One region of the Serratia sp. D1N4 genome, then DNA from elsewhere that is predicted to be linked to it. Evidence: predicted binding sites of a transcription regulator. Region 1 holds the regulator's gene; the other holds the start of a gene.
The links. The regulator ArgR, encoded in region 1, controls arginine synthesis, uptake and breakdown. The targets are predictions, from matches to a motif close to ANTGAATAAAAATACANT.

Region 2: the regulator ArgR is predicted to act here: its motif matches at 2,062-2,079, upstream of argF (ornithine carbamoyltransferase).

The regions. Positions count from the first base shown of each region.
Region 1 covers NZ_CM137274.1:490,715-498,764, forward strand. The annotation lists gene tamB (autotransporter assembly complex protein TamB) at 1-372, shown strand, start outside; gene ACX1CU_RS02090 (gamma-glutamylcyclotransferase family protein) at 376-717, shown strand; gene ppa (inorganic diphosphatase) at 775-1,302, opposite strand; gene ACX1CU_RS02100 (tyrosine-protein phosphatase) at 1,566-2,153, shown strand; gene fbp (class 1 fructose-bisphosphatase) at 2,245-3,249, opposite strand; gene mpl (UDP-N-acetylmuramate:L-alanyl-gamma-D-glutamyl-meso-diaminopimelate ligase) at 3,422-4,801, shown strand; gene yhcN (peroxide/acid stress response protein YhcN) at 4,993-5,256, opposite strand; gene argR (transcriptional regulator ArgR) at 5,662-6,132, opposite strand; gene mdh (malate dehydrogenase) at 6,598-7,536, shown strand; gene ACX1CU_RS02130 (helix-turn-helix domain-containing protein) at 7,603-7,863, opposite strand; gene ACX1CU_RS02135 (DNA-binding protein) at 8,045-8,050, shown strand, end outside.
Region 2 covers NZ_CM137274.1:652,327-660,376, reverse strand. The annotation lists gene ACX1CU_RS02805 (TetR/AcrR family transcriptional regulator) at 1-466, shown strand, start outside; gene miaE (tRNA isopentenyl-2-thiomethyl-A-37 hydroxylase MiaE) at 703-1,464, opposite strand; gene rraB (ribonuclease E inhibitor RraB) at 1,512-1,940, opposite strand; gene argF (ornithine carbamoyltransferase) at 2,103-3,122, shown strand; gene ACX1CU_RS02785 (ABC transporter substrate-binding protein) at 3,350-4,918, shown strand; gene ACX1CU_RS02780 (ABC transporter permease) at 4,930-5,985, shown strand; gene ACX1CU_RS02775 (ABC transporter permease) at 5,994-6,803, shown strand; gene ACX1CU_RS02770 (ABC transporter ATP-binding protein) at 6,796-7,632, shown strand; gene ACX1CU_RS02765 (ABC transporter ATP-binding protein) at 7,619-8,050, shown strand, end outside.

The DNA.
Region 1 (8,050 bases):
ACGTTATCGCAGCAAGAAGCGCTGTCTTACCTGTTGCGCGGCCAGGGTTTGGGGGCAACCGGTGCTGATGGCAACGCCATGACCTCAATGTTAATTGGTATGGGGGTTGCACAAAGTGGTCAACTTGTGGGTAAAATCGGCGAGGCGTTTGGCGTAAGTAATTTGGCCCTTGATACCGAGGGAGTTGGTGACAGCTCTCAGGTAGTGGTGAGCGGCTATGTCCTCCCCGGCTTACAAGTAAAATATGGGGTGGGGATATTCGACTCGCTGGCCACGCTGACGTTGCGATACCGCCTGATGCCTAGGCTGTATCTGGAAGCGGTGTCTGGCATTGACCAAGCACTGGATGTGCTCTATCAGTTTGAGTTTTAAGCTATGCGAATCATTGTTTACGGCAGTTTACGACGCAAGCAGGGGAACAGCCATTGGATGACTAACGCCCAATGGTTGGGTGATCATGAGCTTGATGGTTATCAGATTTATAATCTGGGCCATTACCCGGCTGCAATCCCTGGAGAGGGCACGGTACATTGCGAAGTGTATCGTATTAACTCATCGATTCTGGCAGAGCTGGACGAATTGAAAAGTAATACCAGGGACTATAAGCGCGAACTGATTCAGACACCTTATGGAAGTGCGTGGATCTACCTGTATAAGCACAGCGTAGAGGGTTTTCCGCGGATTGAGTGTGGTGACTGGCTGAAGCGCCTAGACTAAAAGCAGTAAAAAAAACGCCGCTCAATGAGCGGCGTTCTTCATCTGAACGGGCAAGAATTACTTCTTGGCGCGTTCGAAAGAGGCAACGATTTCAGCTTTAGCGGCAGCAGCATCAGCCCAGCCGTCCACTTTCACCCATTTGCCTTTTTCCAGATCTTTGTAGTGCTCAAAGAAGTGAGTGATCTGTGCTTTCAGCAGTTCTGGCAGATCGTTCACGTCTTTCACGTGATCGTATTCTTTGGTCAGCTTGCTGTGCGGTACGGCAACCAGTTTCGCATCTTCACCGGCTTCGTCAGTCATTTTCAGCACGCCAACCGGACGGCAGCGGATCACTGAGCCAGGTTGCAGCGGATATGGCGTTGGCACCAGCACGTCAACCGGGTCACCGTCCAGGGATAGAGTATGGTTGATGTAACCGTAGTTGCACGGATAGAACATCGCAGTGGACATGAAACGGTCAACGAACAGCGCGCCGGTGTCTTTGTCGATTTCATATTTGATCGGATCGGCGTTAGCCGGGATTTCGATAACTACGTAGATGTCTTCCGGCAGGTCTTTGCCAGCAGGGACCAGATTCAAGCTCATGTCGGTTTCCTTTAATCAAACCAGAAATGGAGTGGTGGCTAATTATAGCCAAAACACTGTTAAAGTACTGCGATTTTTCAGACACAACGGCGTTCTATTCGCTTCGCCGGTTAAGCCGCAAAGGCATCATTTGGTCTGTGTATGAGGGGGTTATCTCTGTTGCCAATGGTGTTAACAGGCCGCTCGCCACAGTGTCCCCCGCTGTCAAATACGCCAAGTATAGGTATATTAAGCACCCACAGAACCGATAAGGGAGTTTGGTCATGATTGATAGGTTGCAGCGCAGCGGAAAGAAAAGAAATTCGAACTTATATTACCACGTGCAATTACTGGCAGTGTCAGCCCTCTTGATGTGTAGCCAGGTCGTTAACGCCACGGCTCTCGGCCTGCCTCAAAACTACCATCAGGTTTCCGCGGATTTATACCGTTCTGCCCAGCCTGACTCCGCGCAAATGCAGGCGTTGGAGCAGAGCGGCATCAAAACGGTTCTCAACCTTCGTCAGTGGAATGATGATGGCAGCGAAGCGAAGGGAACACATCTGGTACTGCGCCGGGTGCCGATGAACGCTGCGGTTATCAATGATGACATCGTGGTCAGTGCGCTGCGGGAAATTCGCTTTGCCCAGAAGCCGATGCTGGTTCACTGCTGGCACGGCAGCGATCGTACCGGGCTGATTGTGGCGATGTATCGGTTGGTGTTTGAACATGCTGCTAAAGCGGATGTGCTGGCTGAATTGCGAAAACCAGAATACGGCTATCACGAAAGCTATTATGGCGGCATTGCGCGCTACCTGAGCGATGTTGATGTTAACCGGATACAACAGCGTGTTTTCAGCGCTCCGGCAAGCTGACAGCGGATGATACATAGGGTCAGAGATTTTGGTGGGCAAGGCAATGGATCCTGGCAGCAGTTATCTCGCTGCCAGGAAAACCGAAAAGGGCTTATTCGTCTGGGAACTCGGCGATAAAGCACTCTGCTTGTTCTACCATCGACTTAGTCCCCACGAAGAACGGGGCACGCTGGTGCAGTTTTTCCGGCACGATATCCAGAATGCGTCTTTTGCCGTCGCTGGCTTTGCCACCGGCCTGTTCAGCCAGGAGCGCCATCGGGTTGCATTCATACAGCAGGCGCAGCTTGCCTTGCGGGTGGCTGGCGGTGCTTGGATAAATGTAGATACCGCCTTTCAGCAGGTTACGGTGGAAGTCGGCAACCAGTGAACCGATATAGCGTGAGGTGTAAGGGCGCTGCGTCGCTTCATCCTGCTCTTGGCAGTATTTGATGTATTTTTTCACCCCGAGTGGGAACTTGATGTAGTTACCTTCGTTGATGGAATACATACAGGCTTTTTCCGGGTAGCGCACTTTCTCGTGAGAGAGACAGAACACCCCCAGAGACGGATCGTAAGTAAAGGCATGTACGCCATAACCGGTGGTGTACACCAGCATGGTGGATGAGCCGTACACTACGTAACCGGCAGCAACCTGAGCGCTGCCAGGCTGCAGGAAGTCTTCTTCGGTAACAGGAATACCGATCGGTGTGATACGGCGATAGATCGAGAAAATCGTACCGACTGAGACGTTGACATCAATGTTGGACGAACCGTCCAATGGATCCATCAGCACCACATACTTGCCATTTTCAGCCCGCTCGCCGTCGAATATGACGATATCGTCTTCTTCTTCAGAAGCGATACCCGCGACTTCACCGCGTGCTTTCAGTGCTGCTTTCAGTTTTTCGTTGGCGAACAGGTCCAGTTTCATCTGAACCTCGCCTTGGACGTTGGAAATGCCGCTGGTACCCAGAATATCAACCAAACCGGCCTTGTTGATATCACGGTGGATGATTTTGGCGCCCAGTTTAATTGCAGAAAGTAGTGCAGTCAGCTCGCCAGTGGCGTGAGAGAAGTCGTGCTGTTTCTCGACGATAAATTCGCCTAACGTTTTCATGACACAATCCCTGAATCTACGGATGGATAGCGGTTTGTTAACAAACCGCCAACGTTTATCGTCAGCCAGTGTAGCCCAAAGCATTACGCCATTCATAGGCAAATCCATTTCTTCTAGGCGATTCTGAGCGTTAGAATAAGCACTAAATCGATGCACTCAAATGAGAAACCTAATGCGCATACATATTCTTGGGATCTGCGGCACCTTTATGGGTGGGCTGGCAATGCTGGCGCGTTCGCTTGGACATGAGGTTACCGGCTCAGATGCCAACGTTTATCCTCCGATGAGCACGCTGCTGGAAAATCAGGGGATCGATCTGATCCAGGGTTACGATCCGGCACAGTTGGATCCTGTACCGGATCTGGTGATTATCGGCAACGCGATGACCCGTGGAAATCCTTGTGTGGAAGCGGTGTTGGAACGTGGCATTCCTTATGTTTCTGGTCCGCAGTGGTTGCACGATCAGGTGCTACGCGATCGTTGGGTGTTGGCGGTGGCCGGTACGCACGGTAAAACCACCACCGCCGGGATGGCGACCTGGATCCTGGAAGCCTGCGGCTATCAGCCGGGTTTTGTGATTGGTGGCGTGCCCGGTAACTTCGATGTTTCTGCCCGTCTCGGTGGCAGCCCGTTCTTTGTTATCGAGGCTGATGAATACGATTGTGCCTTCTTCGACAAACGCTCCAAGTTTGTGCATTACAGCCCGCGTACGCTGATCATGAACAATCTGGAATTCGATCATGCTGACATTTTTGACGATCTGAAAGCGATCCAGAAGCAGTTCCACCACCTGGTGCGCCTGGTACCGGGGAAAGGCAAAATCATTCTGCCGGACAATGACGCGCATCTGAAACAGGTGATGGCGATGGGATGCTGGAGTGAGCAGGAATTGGTCGGCGAAGAGGGGGCCTGGCGCGCGCACAAGTTGACCCCAGATGCCAGCCATTACGAGGTTTTCCTCAATGGCGATAAGGTCGGTGAGGTTAACTGGGCGCTAGTGGGTGAACACAATATGCATAATGGCCTGATGGCGATTGCGGCAACCCGTCACGTCGGCGTACAACCCGCCGATGCCTGCCGCGCGTTGGGTGATTTCATCAATGCTCGCCGTCGCCTGGAACTGCGTGGCGAAGCCAACGGCGTGACGGTCTATGATGATTTTGCCCATCATCCTACCGCTATTCTTGCCACGTTGGCCGCGCTGCGTGGCAAAGTGGGGGGCACCGCACGTATTCTGGCGGTATTGGAGCCCCGTTCCAACACCATGAAGATGGGGATCAGCAAAAACGATCTGGCCCCTTCGTTGGGGCGCGCTGATGAAGTGTTCCTGTTCCAGCCGCATCACATTCCTTGGCAGGTAGCCGAAGTGGCTGATGCCTGTGTGCAAGCGGCGCATTGGAGTGCCGATCTCGAGACGCTGGTGGAGATGATCGTCAAAACGGCGCAGCCAGGTGACCATATTCTGGTGATGAGCAACGGCGGATTTGGCGGTATTCATGACAAACTGCTGGCGGCTTTGGCTAAAAAGGCCGAGCCGAAAGAAGCCTACTGAAGAGACTTCTCTCATCTATCACGTTATGGCCGCGAAAGCGGCCTTTTTTACGCCGATAAAAAAGCCCTCGCGAGCGAGGGCAATAGGGTTCGTTGAATAGGACGACGAGGTTTTCTAGGAAAACGGCATTTATCTCAGAACTCGGCAGTGGCAGTGACGAGGGCAGTTCAGCAAATGCGTTTTCTTAGTGATTACTTGTAAATTTCAGCAGTGGCGTGGAAGTTACCTTCGTTGCGTGCTTCGATCACACGATACGCGGTTGCCCCTTTGGCATCGGCTTTGGCAGACAGCGCCTGACGGATATCTGAAGGCGCTGCACCGACACCGCTGACGGTGATGGTACCTACGGATTGCAATTTTTCGGCCTGCGATGCATCAATGGATTGTGCTGCAAAAGAGCCAAAAGAAAGCATAGAGAGAAGGCTGATTGCTGCAATGGTGGTTTTAATTTTCATGATTAATCCTCTTTGTATTCTTTTATCAGTTCCAATGAACTGTGATTTACGTCACGAAAATGAGTATACATCTAGTAACTACAAAAATTAATAGCCCGCTAACAATTTATAGTGAAACTTTATTCGTTCATCACTATTTTTAAGAATCTAATGGAATAAAAGGCGATGATAAAATGAGCAGTTGATGTTAAATTTATGTAATTTCAACAGGCTAAGTGCTTTTGACTAAAAGTGCGGAATATCACAGATACTACTGATTGCTCACGCGAGAATGTCATTGAAATGTGCTGTAAGTCGGTAAAGAAGCAGTTTTAAACGTGGGGGAGTAGGTCGAGGTGCGAGCGTTATGGCGAGAGAACGTTAACAAAATACGGCCGTCAGCCCTATTTTGTTAACGGAATAGCATCACAGTTCTTGTTCGAACAACGTAAGAATGGCTTCAAACAGTTGGCGTGCGGTAAACGTGCTGGCGGGGGTGACGAAGATCGTATCATCACCGGCGATAGTGCCGAGGATCCCTTCGGATTTGCCCAGGGAATCCAGCAAGCGCGCAATTAACTGTGCGGCGCCTGGGCTGGTATGGATCACCACGATGGCATCATTGTGATCGACATCCAGCACCAGATTCTTCAGCGGGCTGGTGGTGGTGGGCACACCGAGTTCCGCCGGAAGGCAATACACCATCTCCATTTTGGCATTGCGTGTGCGCACCGCGCCGAACTTGGTCAGCATGCGAGACACTTTGGATTGGTTAATGTTCTCGAAGCCTTCTTCTTGCAGCGCTAAAACGATCTCGCCTTGAGAACTGAATTTTTCTTCTTTCAATAACGCCTTGAACGCTTTGATCAGATCTTCCTGCTTTGCGGGATTACGCATTCTGCACCGTGGAATGTTGACAATGGATGTCATTATTATGCATATAAATGAATTTTTATGCAATATTGACGTGCCAAGATAAAAGAGTAATGCGCGGAAAATAAGGAAGGGCCGGGATTTTAACAAAATCCGCACCTCATGAATATGCCCGTTGGGCGTGGGAAACGAGTCAGCTCCCCGGTAAAGAAAATGTTATTAAAATGATGTTGTTCTGATGTTATGTAAGGGTGTAATGTAACCGCCGGTTAACTCGCCCGTGAAGAACCTCGCACTATTTTCGATTAGTGTGCGCTATGCCCTTAATGCGTAAGCTATTTAATCTAAAATGATCGCGACATCGGCCATTTTATTGCGCCAGCTCTAAAACCGACTGTTAATAGGTTGTTTTTAAAGGTGTAATAAATTAAGGTCCGAGACCAAAGAATTCACGGCGCTTTTATATTTAAGATAATAAAGGAGTATAGGATGAAAGTTGCAGTTCTCGGTGCTGCTGGCGGTATCGGCCAGGCCCTCGCCCTTCTACTCAAAACCCAGCTTCCTTCAGGTTCTGAACTCACCCTCTACGACATTGCCCCTGTTACCCCAGGCGTTGCCGTTGACTTAAGCCACATCCCAACCGCAGTTAAAATTAAAGGCTTCAGTGGTGAAGATGCAACTCCTGCGCTGCACGGTGCCGATGTGGTGCTGATTTCTGCCGGTGTTGCTCGTAAGCCTGGTATGGATCGTTCAGATCTGTTTAATGTGAATGCCGGTATCGTGCGTAACCTGATCGAGCAAGTGGCTAAAACCTGCCCGAAAGCCTGCATTGGTATCATCACCAACCCGGTGAATACCACGGTAGCGATTGCCGCAGAAGTGCTGAAGAAAGCCGGTGTTTACGACAAGAACAAACTGTTTGGCGTCACCTCGCTGGATATTATCCGTTCCAACACCTTCGTGGCTGAGCTGAAAGGCAAAAAGCCGGAAGAGCTGGAAGTACCGGTCATCGGTGGCCACTCTGGTGTGACCATTCTGCCACTGCTGTCGCAGATCCCTGGCGTGAGCTTTACCGCGAAGGAAGTGGCTGATCTGACCAAGCGTATCCAGAATGCGGGTACCGAAGTGGTTGAAGCTAAAGCCGGTGGCGGTTCAGCAACCCTGTCTATGGGCCAGGCGGCTGCGCGCTTCGGTTTGTCTCTGGTGCGTGCGCTGAGCGGCGAGAAAGGCGTGGTGGAATGTGCTTATGTTGAAGGTGATGGCAAGTATGCCCGCTTCTTCGCACAGCCACTGCTGTTAGGTAAAAACGGTGTTGAAGAACGTAAAGACATCGGTGCTTTGAGCGCGTTCGAACAACAAGCGCTGAACGAAATGCTGGACGTGCTGCACAAAGATATCGAACTGGGCGAAAAATTTATCAATAACTGATAGCGCCAGTTCGATTAGCTTTACAAAAGCCGCCGGAACAACAGTCCGGCGGCTTTTTTATTTGTCTCATGATTTGATACGACTTTTTCGATCCAGCAGACGCTGCGTGTGCGGATCAAAATACCGGCTTGGCCAAATTTCCGCAGGATGAACATTCAATGCGTCGGCAATCAGCCATTCTCCTTTCGGCCAGGGGCGTGACAGCGCATTGGCGAGGGTGGATGAGCTTAGCCCTGCCTCGCGTGAAACCGCTGCCAATGTCGTCCCTCTCTTCTTTAATGCCGCTATTACGTCTGCTGGATGCCAGTCTGGGTTCCGTGAATTCATGTTTACATTCCTTTTTTGATTAGAGAAAGTTCTGTTAGTGGTATAACTAACAGGTCAGAATTAATCGTTTGAACAACATGAAGCGCTTATTCAGAAACAAGAATACCACTAAGTTTCTAAAAAACATCTTATGGTTTCTGAAAAATTTGTCTTGCCACACTATTGTCCAGAGATAATGGCTATGAAA
Region 2 (8,050 bases), 160 kb from region 1:
TGCCAGCATTTACAAACTATACCCTGATAAAAAAGCGATCTTCCTCGCAGCCCTTACTCAATACATGGACGAAGGCCTGATGCGCCTCAGAACACGCGCCGCCACACTGCCGCCACAGGATGCCCTGCGTGAAACGCTCGACTATTGCGCCGTGATCTCCACCGGCCCAGATGGCGAAAGAGGCTGTTTCACTATTGCTGCTGCCAATGAGTTACTGCCCGGAGACCAAGAAGTAAAACAGAAAGTGGATTACATGTTCACGCAGATTCAGGCGGCAATCACGCAGATCATCACCCAAGGTCAGGCAGACGCTACCTTCAGACAAGATATTGCGGCAGAAACTATTGCCAGTGGAATTTTTATGATGCTGGAAGGTATGCGGGTCTATGGGAAAGTCACCCCAACGCTTGAGTCACTAAAAAAAGCCAATGAATTCATGATTATGTCAGTGAAGAATGGAGCATAACACCTCCATTTCATGCTGTTACAGCGAAAGGGTGAACCATGTTAGAACCAGGCATGCAAGTCAGACAGGCTCAACATAGCCACCATATGGTGATCGTCAGCCTGCATGATAAACAGGCGACTTGTGTTTGGTATGAACGAGGAAGGATGCAGAAGAAAATGTTTCCCCAACACCAACTGATCGTGGTCAGAGGGCTGTCTGGCTCAGGCATGTTTCCCTGAGCTACAGGGAAAACATCACCCCACCGGCACACCGCTATGAAAGCGGAACTCATTATCCGGCGACCGGATCAGTTCGGCTTCAATGCGGCCAAAATGTGCCACACGCTCGCTGATATCCCCCTCGGCGATCTGCTGCGCCAGCGTCAGGTAGTCCTGATAATGGCGCGCCTCGGAACGCAGCAATGAAACGTAGAACCGGTTAAGTTCGTCGTCCAAAAACGGCGCCAGCTTAGCGAAGCGCTCGCAGGAGCGGGCCTCGATATAAGCGCCGCAGATTAATTTGTCGATCAAGGTAGCCGGATCGTGAGTGCGCACTTCGCGGATCATGCCTTTGGCATAGCGGCTGGCGGTGATCTTTTTATAGCGGATCTGCCGCGCCTGCATGATCTCCAGCACCTGCGAGAAATGATGCAGCTCTTCCTTAATCAGCAGCACCATCTTATCCACCAGATCCTGCCCGTAGGCCGAGCCGTTTTTTGGCAGGATCTTCTTGGTGAAAGCGCTCTGGCGGAATAAAGCTTCCGGCACGCCCTGCTCCTCATGCACAAAGGCCTCATAGGGCCGCAGCAGTGCCAGCAGTGCATCGCCGCTCTCTTTGTCCGCCACATAACGGCGGATCAGCCACATGCCGGTCTGCGCCGCTTTCAGTTCGCAAACCATATGGTCGGTCAGCAACAGTGGCAGGTTTTCCGGACGGCGCGCGGCATCAATCCAGCCATCTGGGGTTTCACAATGCAGGAAGTTCAGAATTGGGGTTAATAGAGAATGGTATGTCATTTGAGATTACACAGGAAAAGGGCCGGGAACCCGGCCCTTTAGATTAATTAATGGCGCTTACCGTCGTCGTCTTCATCGATAAATTCGCCGTCTTCTTCGTCATCCTCACCGTCTTCACCGTTCGGATCTTCGTAGTAGGTGCCCCAACCGTCGTAGTTAACGCCGCATTTCTCTGCCAGCGCCACCAGTTGCTCCACCTGGCTGTCGATCAGCTCAGCATTCAGCGCCACTTCGCTGATCACGTCACAGCACATCACCAGTGAGCCATCTTCTACTTCCAACTCTTCGGCATCGGTCACTTCGTAGCCCAGCTTAAAGGCTTCAACCGCGGCCTTCTCCAGCACTTCAAACTTTTCGGCAGAGAAATGGTGCTCAATGGTGTAGAGCGCATCCGGATCGCTGCCGTCTTCCAGCAGTTCTTCGATGATCAGGCGGGTTTCTTCACGTTGTTCTTCCAGCAATTCGCGGTTTGCCATGCCTCTATCCTCAATAAAATGGCTTTCAATACTTCTATTTTCACACACCAATGTCACAGCTGCCATGATAAACGTGAAAGATTTCTTTCTTGGGGTTGAAATTGAATATTCATACATATAAAGTGAATTTTAATTCAATTAAAACGTTAGGGATATACGAAGATGAGCCAGATAAACCCCTTTTACAGTCGTCACTTTTTGAGGTTAATGGATTTTACTCCTGCCGAGATCCAGTCTCTGCTGCAACTGGCTGCTGATTTAAAACAGGCCAAAAAGCAAGGCCAGGAAACCCGCCACCTGCAAGGCAAAAACATCGCGCTCATCTTCGAAAAAGACTCAACCCGTACCCGATGCTCTTTCGAAGTTGCCGCATTCGATCAGGGGGCACAGGTCACCTATCTTGGCCCAAGCGGCAGCCAGATCGGCCATAAAGAATCGATGAAAGACACCGCCCGCGTGCTGGGCCGCATGTACGACGGTATTCAGTATCGCGGTTTTGGCCAGCACCTGGTGGAAACGCTGGCAAACCACGCCGGTGTACCGGTGTGGAATGGCTTGACCAACGAGTTCCACCCCACCCAACTGCTGGCAGATCTGCTCACCGTGCGTGAACACATGCCGAACAAACCGCTGAGCGAAGTGAAGTTCGCCTACATCGGTGACGCACGTAACAATATGGGCAATACCCTGTTGGAAGCTGCTGCACTGGTGGGGATGGATCTGCGTCTGGTGGCACCAAAAGCCTGCTGGCCGCAGGCGGAACTGGTAGCAGAGTGTCAGGCGCTGGCGCAGCAGACCGGCGGTAAAATCACGCTGACGGAAGAGATCGCCGAAGGGGTGAAAGGCGCTGATTTCCTGTATACCGACGTTTGGGTCTCAATGGGCGAGCCGAAAGAGGTGTGGCAGGAACGTATTACCCTGTTGAAGCCTTACCAAGTGAACATGGCGATGGTTAAGCTGACCGGCAACCCGCAGGTGAAATTCCTGCACTGCCTGCCCGCGTTCCACGACGATCAAACCACCTTGGGTAAGCAGATGGCAGAGCAGTATGGCCTGCTGGGCGGTATGGAAGTCACTAACGAGGTATTCGAATCCGCGCACAGCGTGGTGTTCGATCAGGCGGAAAACCGCCTGCACACCATTAAAGCGGTGATGGTCGCCACATTGAGCAAAACGCTCTAGCCCAGAGCAACACTCTCGCAAACCCCTTCAGGTCGAGGGGGTTTATCTAGCAAACCCTCCCCCCGCGTCATATAGTCTTTTTTGTCATATCAAATAACAGATTGGCCTTTGCCTGCTTTTTACGAACGTTCTACCGTGGCACTTTGGCGGTGGAAATACCGTAAAAAAATCAACGATAACAACCTCTTCTCCGTTCTGGTTTGCCAGTACACTCAAGGGAAACGTCTATGAAAGCCAAAGCCTTACCGCTGTTTATTCTCGCCGCACTTTCCGGAGCCGCATTCGCCGCCACGCCGCCCAATACGCTGGTGGTCGTCCAATCGCTGGATGATATCGTCAGCCTCGATCCGGCAGAAGCCAACGAGCTTTCCAGCATCCAGACCGTGCCAAGCCTGTATCAACGGCTGGTGCAGGCCGATCGCGACAACCCGGCCAAGGTGATCCCGGTGCTGGCAGAAAGCTGGCAGGATGACGCCGCCGCCAAAACCCTGACGGTGAAGCTGCGCCCGCAGGCGGTGTTCTCCTCTGGCAACCCGCTAACCGCCGACGACGTGATTTTCTCTTATCAGCGCGCGGTGAAAATGAATAAGTCACCGGCGTTTATCCTTAACGTGCTCGGCTGGCAGCCGGACAATATCGCTACGCAGTTGAAGAAGATCGACGATCATACCGTGCAACTGAGCTGGACGGCGGACGTCAGCCCGGCGGTAGCACTGAATATTCTCTCAACGCCGATCGCCTCGATCGTCGACAGCAAAGCGGTGCAGCAAAACGTGAAAGGCGATGACTTCGGCAACGCCTGGCTGAAAATGCACTCCGCCGGTAGCGGCCCGTTCAAGATGCGGGTTTATCAGCCGCATCAGGCAATAGTGCTGGACGCCAACCCAAGCTCACCGGGCGATAAGCCGCTGCTCAGCAACATCATCATCAAAAACGTGCCAGACCCCAGCGCGCGCCGCCTGCTGATCCAGCAAGGCGATGCCGACGTGGCGCGTGAACTGGGCCCGGACCAGACCGCTGCGCTGAAAAACCAGCAGGGCGTGAAGGTGCTGGAAATCCCTTCCGCCGAGCAAAACTATCTGGTGTTCAATAGCGGCAACCAGGCCAATCCGCTGCTGAATAACCCGGCGTTCTGGGAGGCCGCGCGCTATCTGGTGGATTATCAGGGCATCACGAAAGATCTGCTGAAAGGGCAATACTTCGTACACCAAAGCTTCCTGCCGGTGGGTTTGCCGGGTGCGCTGGAAGATAACCCGTTCAGTTTTGATCCCGCTAAAGCCAAGGCGATCCTGGAAAAAGCCGGGATCGCTAACGCCAGCCTGACGCTGGACGTGGAAAACAAACCGCCGTTTATCACCATTGCCCAGTCGTTGCAGGCCAGCTTTGCCCAGGGCGGCGTAAAGCTTGAGCTATTGCCTGCGGCGGGCAGCCAGGTGTATGCGCGCGTGCGTGCCAAGCAGCACCAGGCGGCGATCCGCCTGTGGATCCCGGATTACTTCGACGCGCACTCCAACGCCAGCGCCTTTGCCTATAACGACGGCAAAAGCAGCACGGTGGCAGGCTTGAACGGCTGGCAGATCCCAGAGCTGAACCAGAAAACGCTGGCGGCGGTGGCAGAAGCCGATCCGGCCAAGCGCAGCGCGCTGTATACCGCCATGCAGCAGGAGCTGCAACGCAGTTCGCCTTATGTGTTTATCGATCAGGCCAAAACGCAGGTGGTGCTGCGCGATAACGTGAAGGGCTATCAACAGGGCCTGAATGCGGATATGGTTTACTACGATCGCGTCAGCAAATAATCAGGATTGTCATGTCGGTAGCAATAAAACCCACGCCGGGGAGCCCTTCCCGGCGTCATATTTGGGGGTTGGCCCAGAGCCTGCTTACGCTGGTGCTGACCCTGTTCGGCCTGCTGTTAATCACCTTTCTGCTTTCGGCGCTATCGCCGGTTGATCGGGTGTTGCAGATCGTCGGCGATCACGCCAGCGCCGCCACCTATGAACAGGTAAAACATCAGCTCGGGCTGGATCGCTCATTGCCGGTGCAGTTTTGGCACTATCTGGAGCGGCTGGCGCATGGCGATCTCGGCACCGCCAGCGCCACCGGTCAGCCGGTGTTGCAGGATCTGCTGCACGCCTTCCCCGCCACACTGGAACTTGCCACACTGTCTCTGGTGATTGGCGCACCGCTCGGCGTGCTGTTCGGCGTACTGTGCGCCCGTTTTGCCGGTAGCAAGCTGGATATCTTCGTGCGTTTTATCACCCTGCTCGGCAACTCGGTGCCAATCTTCTGGCTAGGGCTGCTGATGTTGCTGCTGTTTTACGCCAAACTGCAGTGGAGCGCCGGGCCGGGGCGGCTGGACGATATCTACCAATACAGCGTGGAGAGCAAAACCGGTTTCGCGCTGATCGACACCTGGCTTTCTGGCGATATTAGCGCGGTGCGTAATGCGCTGGCGCACCTGGTGCTGCCGGTCTGCCTGCTGGCCTATTACTCACTGGCCAGCATCACCCGCCTGACGCGCTCGGCCTGCCTGAGTGAACTGAATAAAGAATACGTCACGCTGGCGCGCGCCAAGGGTGCCAGCGAGATGCGCATAATGCTGTGCCATGTACTGCCGAATATCGGCGGCACGCTGCTGACGGTGATCGCTCTGTCTTACACCAGCATGCTGGAAGGCGCGGTGCTGACCGAAACAGTGTTCTCCTGGCCCGGTATTGGCCGCTACCTCACTACCGCGCTGTTTGCCGGTGATACCACCGCCATCATGGGCGGTACCCTGCTGATCGGCCTGTGCTTTGTGCTGATCAACACCCTCACCGATCTGCTGGTACGCGCGATCGACCCAAGGACGCGGCCAAGATGACGATCGCGATGCTCAAACGTTCCCCTTCTGCCACCTGCGGTGCGCTGATCCTACTGGCGCTGGTGCTGATCGCCCTGTTCGCCCCCTGGCTGGCCCCGGTTGACCCTAACTGGCAGAACGCCGCCAACCGCCTGCTGCCACCGGGTGCAGGCCACTGGCTCGGCACCGATGGCTATGGCCGCGATGTGCTTTCACGCCTGATCTACGGCACCCGACCAACGTTCGGGCTGGTGCTGCTGGTGACGGTGATTACCCTGCCGCTCGGTCTGCTGATCGGCGTGCTTTCCGGCTATTACGGCGGCTGGTTGGAGCGCGTATTGATGCGTTTTACCGACGTGGTGATGTCGATGCCACGGCTGATTCTGGCATTCGCCTTTGTGGCGATGCTCGGGCCAGGGTTGGTCAACGGCGCACTGGCGCTGGCACTCACCACTTGGCCCGCCTATGCCCGTCAGGCGCGGGCCGAGATCCAGTTGCTGCGCAAAAGCGACTATCTGGCCGCCGCCGAAATGATGGGCATTCAGGGGCCGCGCCTGCTGTGGGGCCATATTCTGCCGATGTGCCTGCCTTCTGCCGTCGTCCGGCTGGCGCTCGATCTGGCTGGCATTATTCTCGCCGCTGCCGGGCTGGGTTTTCTCGGTTTGGGAGCACGACCGCCGATGGCCGAATGGGGTTCGATGGTGGCCGACGGCATGCAGGTGATCTTCGATCAATGGTGGATCGCTGCGATCCCTGGCTGTGCGATCCTGATCAGCAGCCTGGCGTTTAACCTGCTGGGCGATGGCCTGCGCGACTTACTGGATCCGCATCATGACTGAGCCACTTTTGGTAGCACGCAATCTCTGCATCAACTTTAACGGCCACAACGTGGTGGATAACCTTGCGCTGACGATTGGCCGGGAAAAGGTGGCATTGGTCGGGGAATCGGGTTCCGGCAAATCGATGACCGCCCGTGCGCTGATGGGGCTGGTGCGTAAACCGGGCATCGTCAGCGCCGATACCTTGCGCTATCGCCAAACCGATCTGCTGGCGCTGAAACCGCGCCAGTGGAACGAGGTACGCGGTGCCAAAATCGCTATGGTGTTGCAGGATCCGCGCTATGCGTTGAACCCGGTGCGCAGCATTGGCAAACAGATCGAAGAGTCTCTGACGCTGCATCATTCCCTGACCCGCGCCGATCGCCATGAGCGCGTGTTGAACTCCCTGGCCGCCGTTGGTTTGCCGGAGAATATCTACCACAGCTATCCTGGCCAGCTTTCCGGCGGCATGGGCCAGCGTGCCATGCTGGCGATTGCGCTGGTTAACGATCCGCAACTGCTGATTGCCGACGAACCCACTTCTGCGCTGGACGCCCGGCTGCGTAATCAGATCCTCGATCTGATCGTCGAACAAACCGCGCGGCGCAATATGGGCCTGCTGCTGATCAGCCACGATCTGCCGCTGGTGGCAGCGCGCTGCGATCGGGTGTTGGTGATGTATCAGGGCAAACTGGTGGATCAAGGCATCGCCGCCGATCTGCCGCTGGCAACTCACCCCTATACCCGCACGCTGTGGGCCTGCCGCCCGAGCGCCGCCACCTATGGCCAGGAACTGCCGGTGCTGGATCGCAGCATCGATTTTACCCGGAGCGAACATGGCGCTGATTGAAATTGAAAACCTACAGGTCAGTTTCCCGCAGGGCCACGGCCAAAAAATCGCCGTGGAATCGGTGAGTTTTGCCGTCGAGGCCGGGGAAACCTTCAGCCTGATTGGGGCCTCCGGCTGCGGTAAATCCACCGTATTGCGCGTGCTGGCAGGCCTGCAACGCGAGTGGTGCGGCGAAGTGCGGCTACTCGGCCAGGCGATTCAGCCGTTGCAGCGCTTCACCGGCCAGCTGCGCCGTGATGTGCAGATGGTGTTTCAGGATCCTTACGCCTCGCTGCATCCGCAGCACAAGATTAGCCGCACGCTGGGGGAACCGCTGAAGATCCACGGCGAAAAACAGATCCCGGCGCGCATCAACGAAGCCTTGCAGCAGGTCGGTTTGAACGCAGCGATGGCCGAACGTTACCCGCACCAGCTTTCT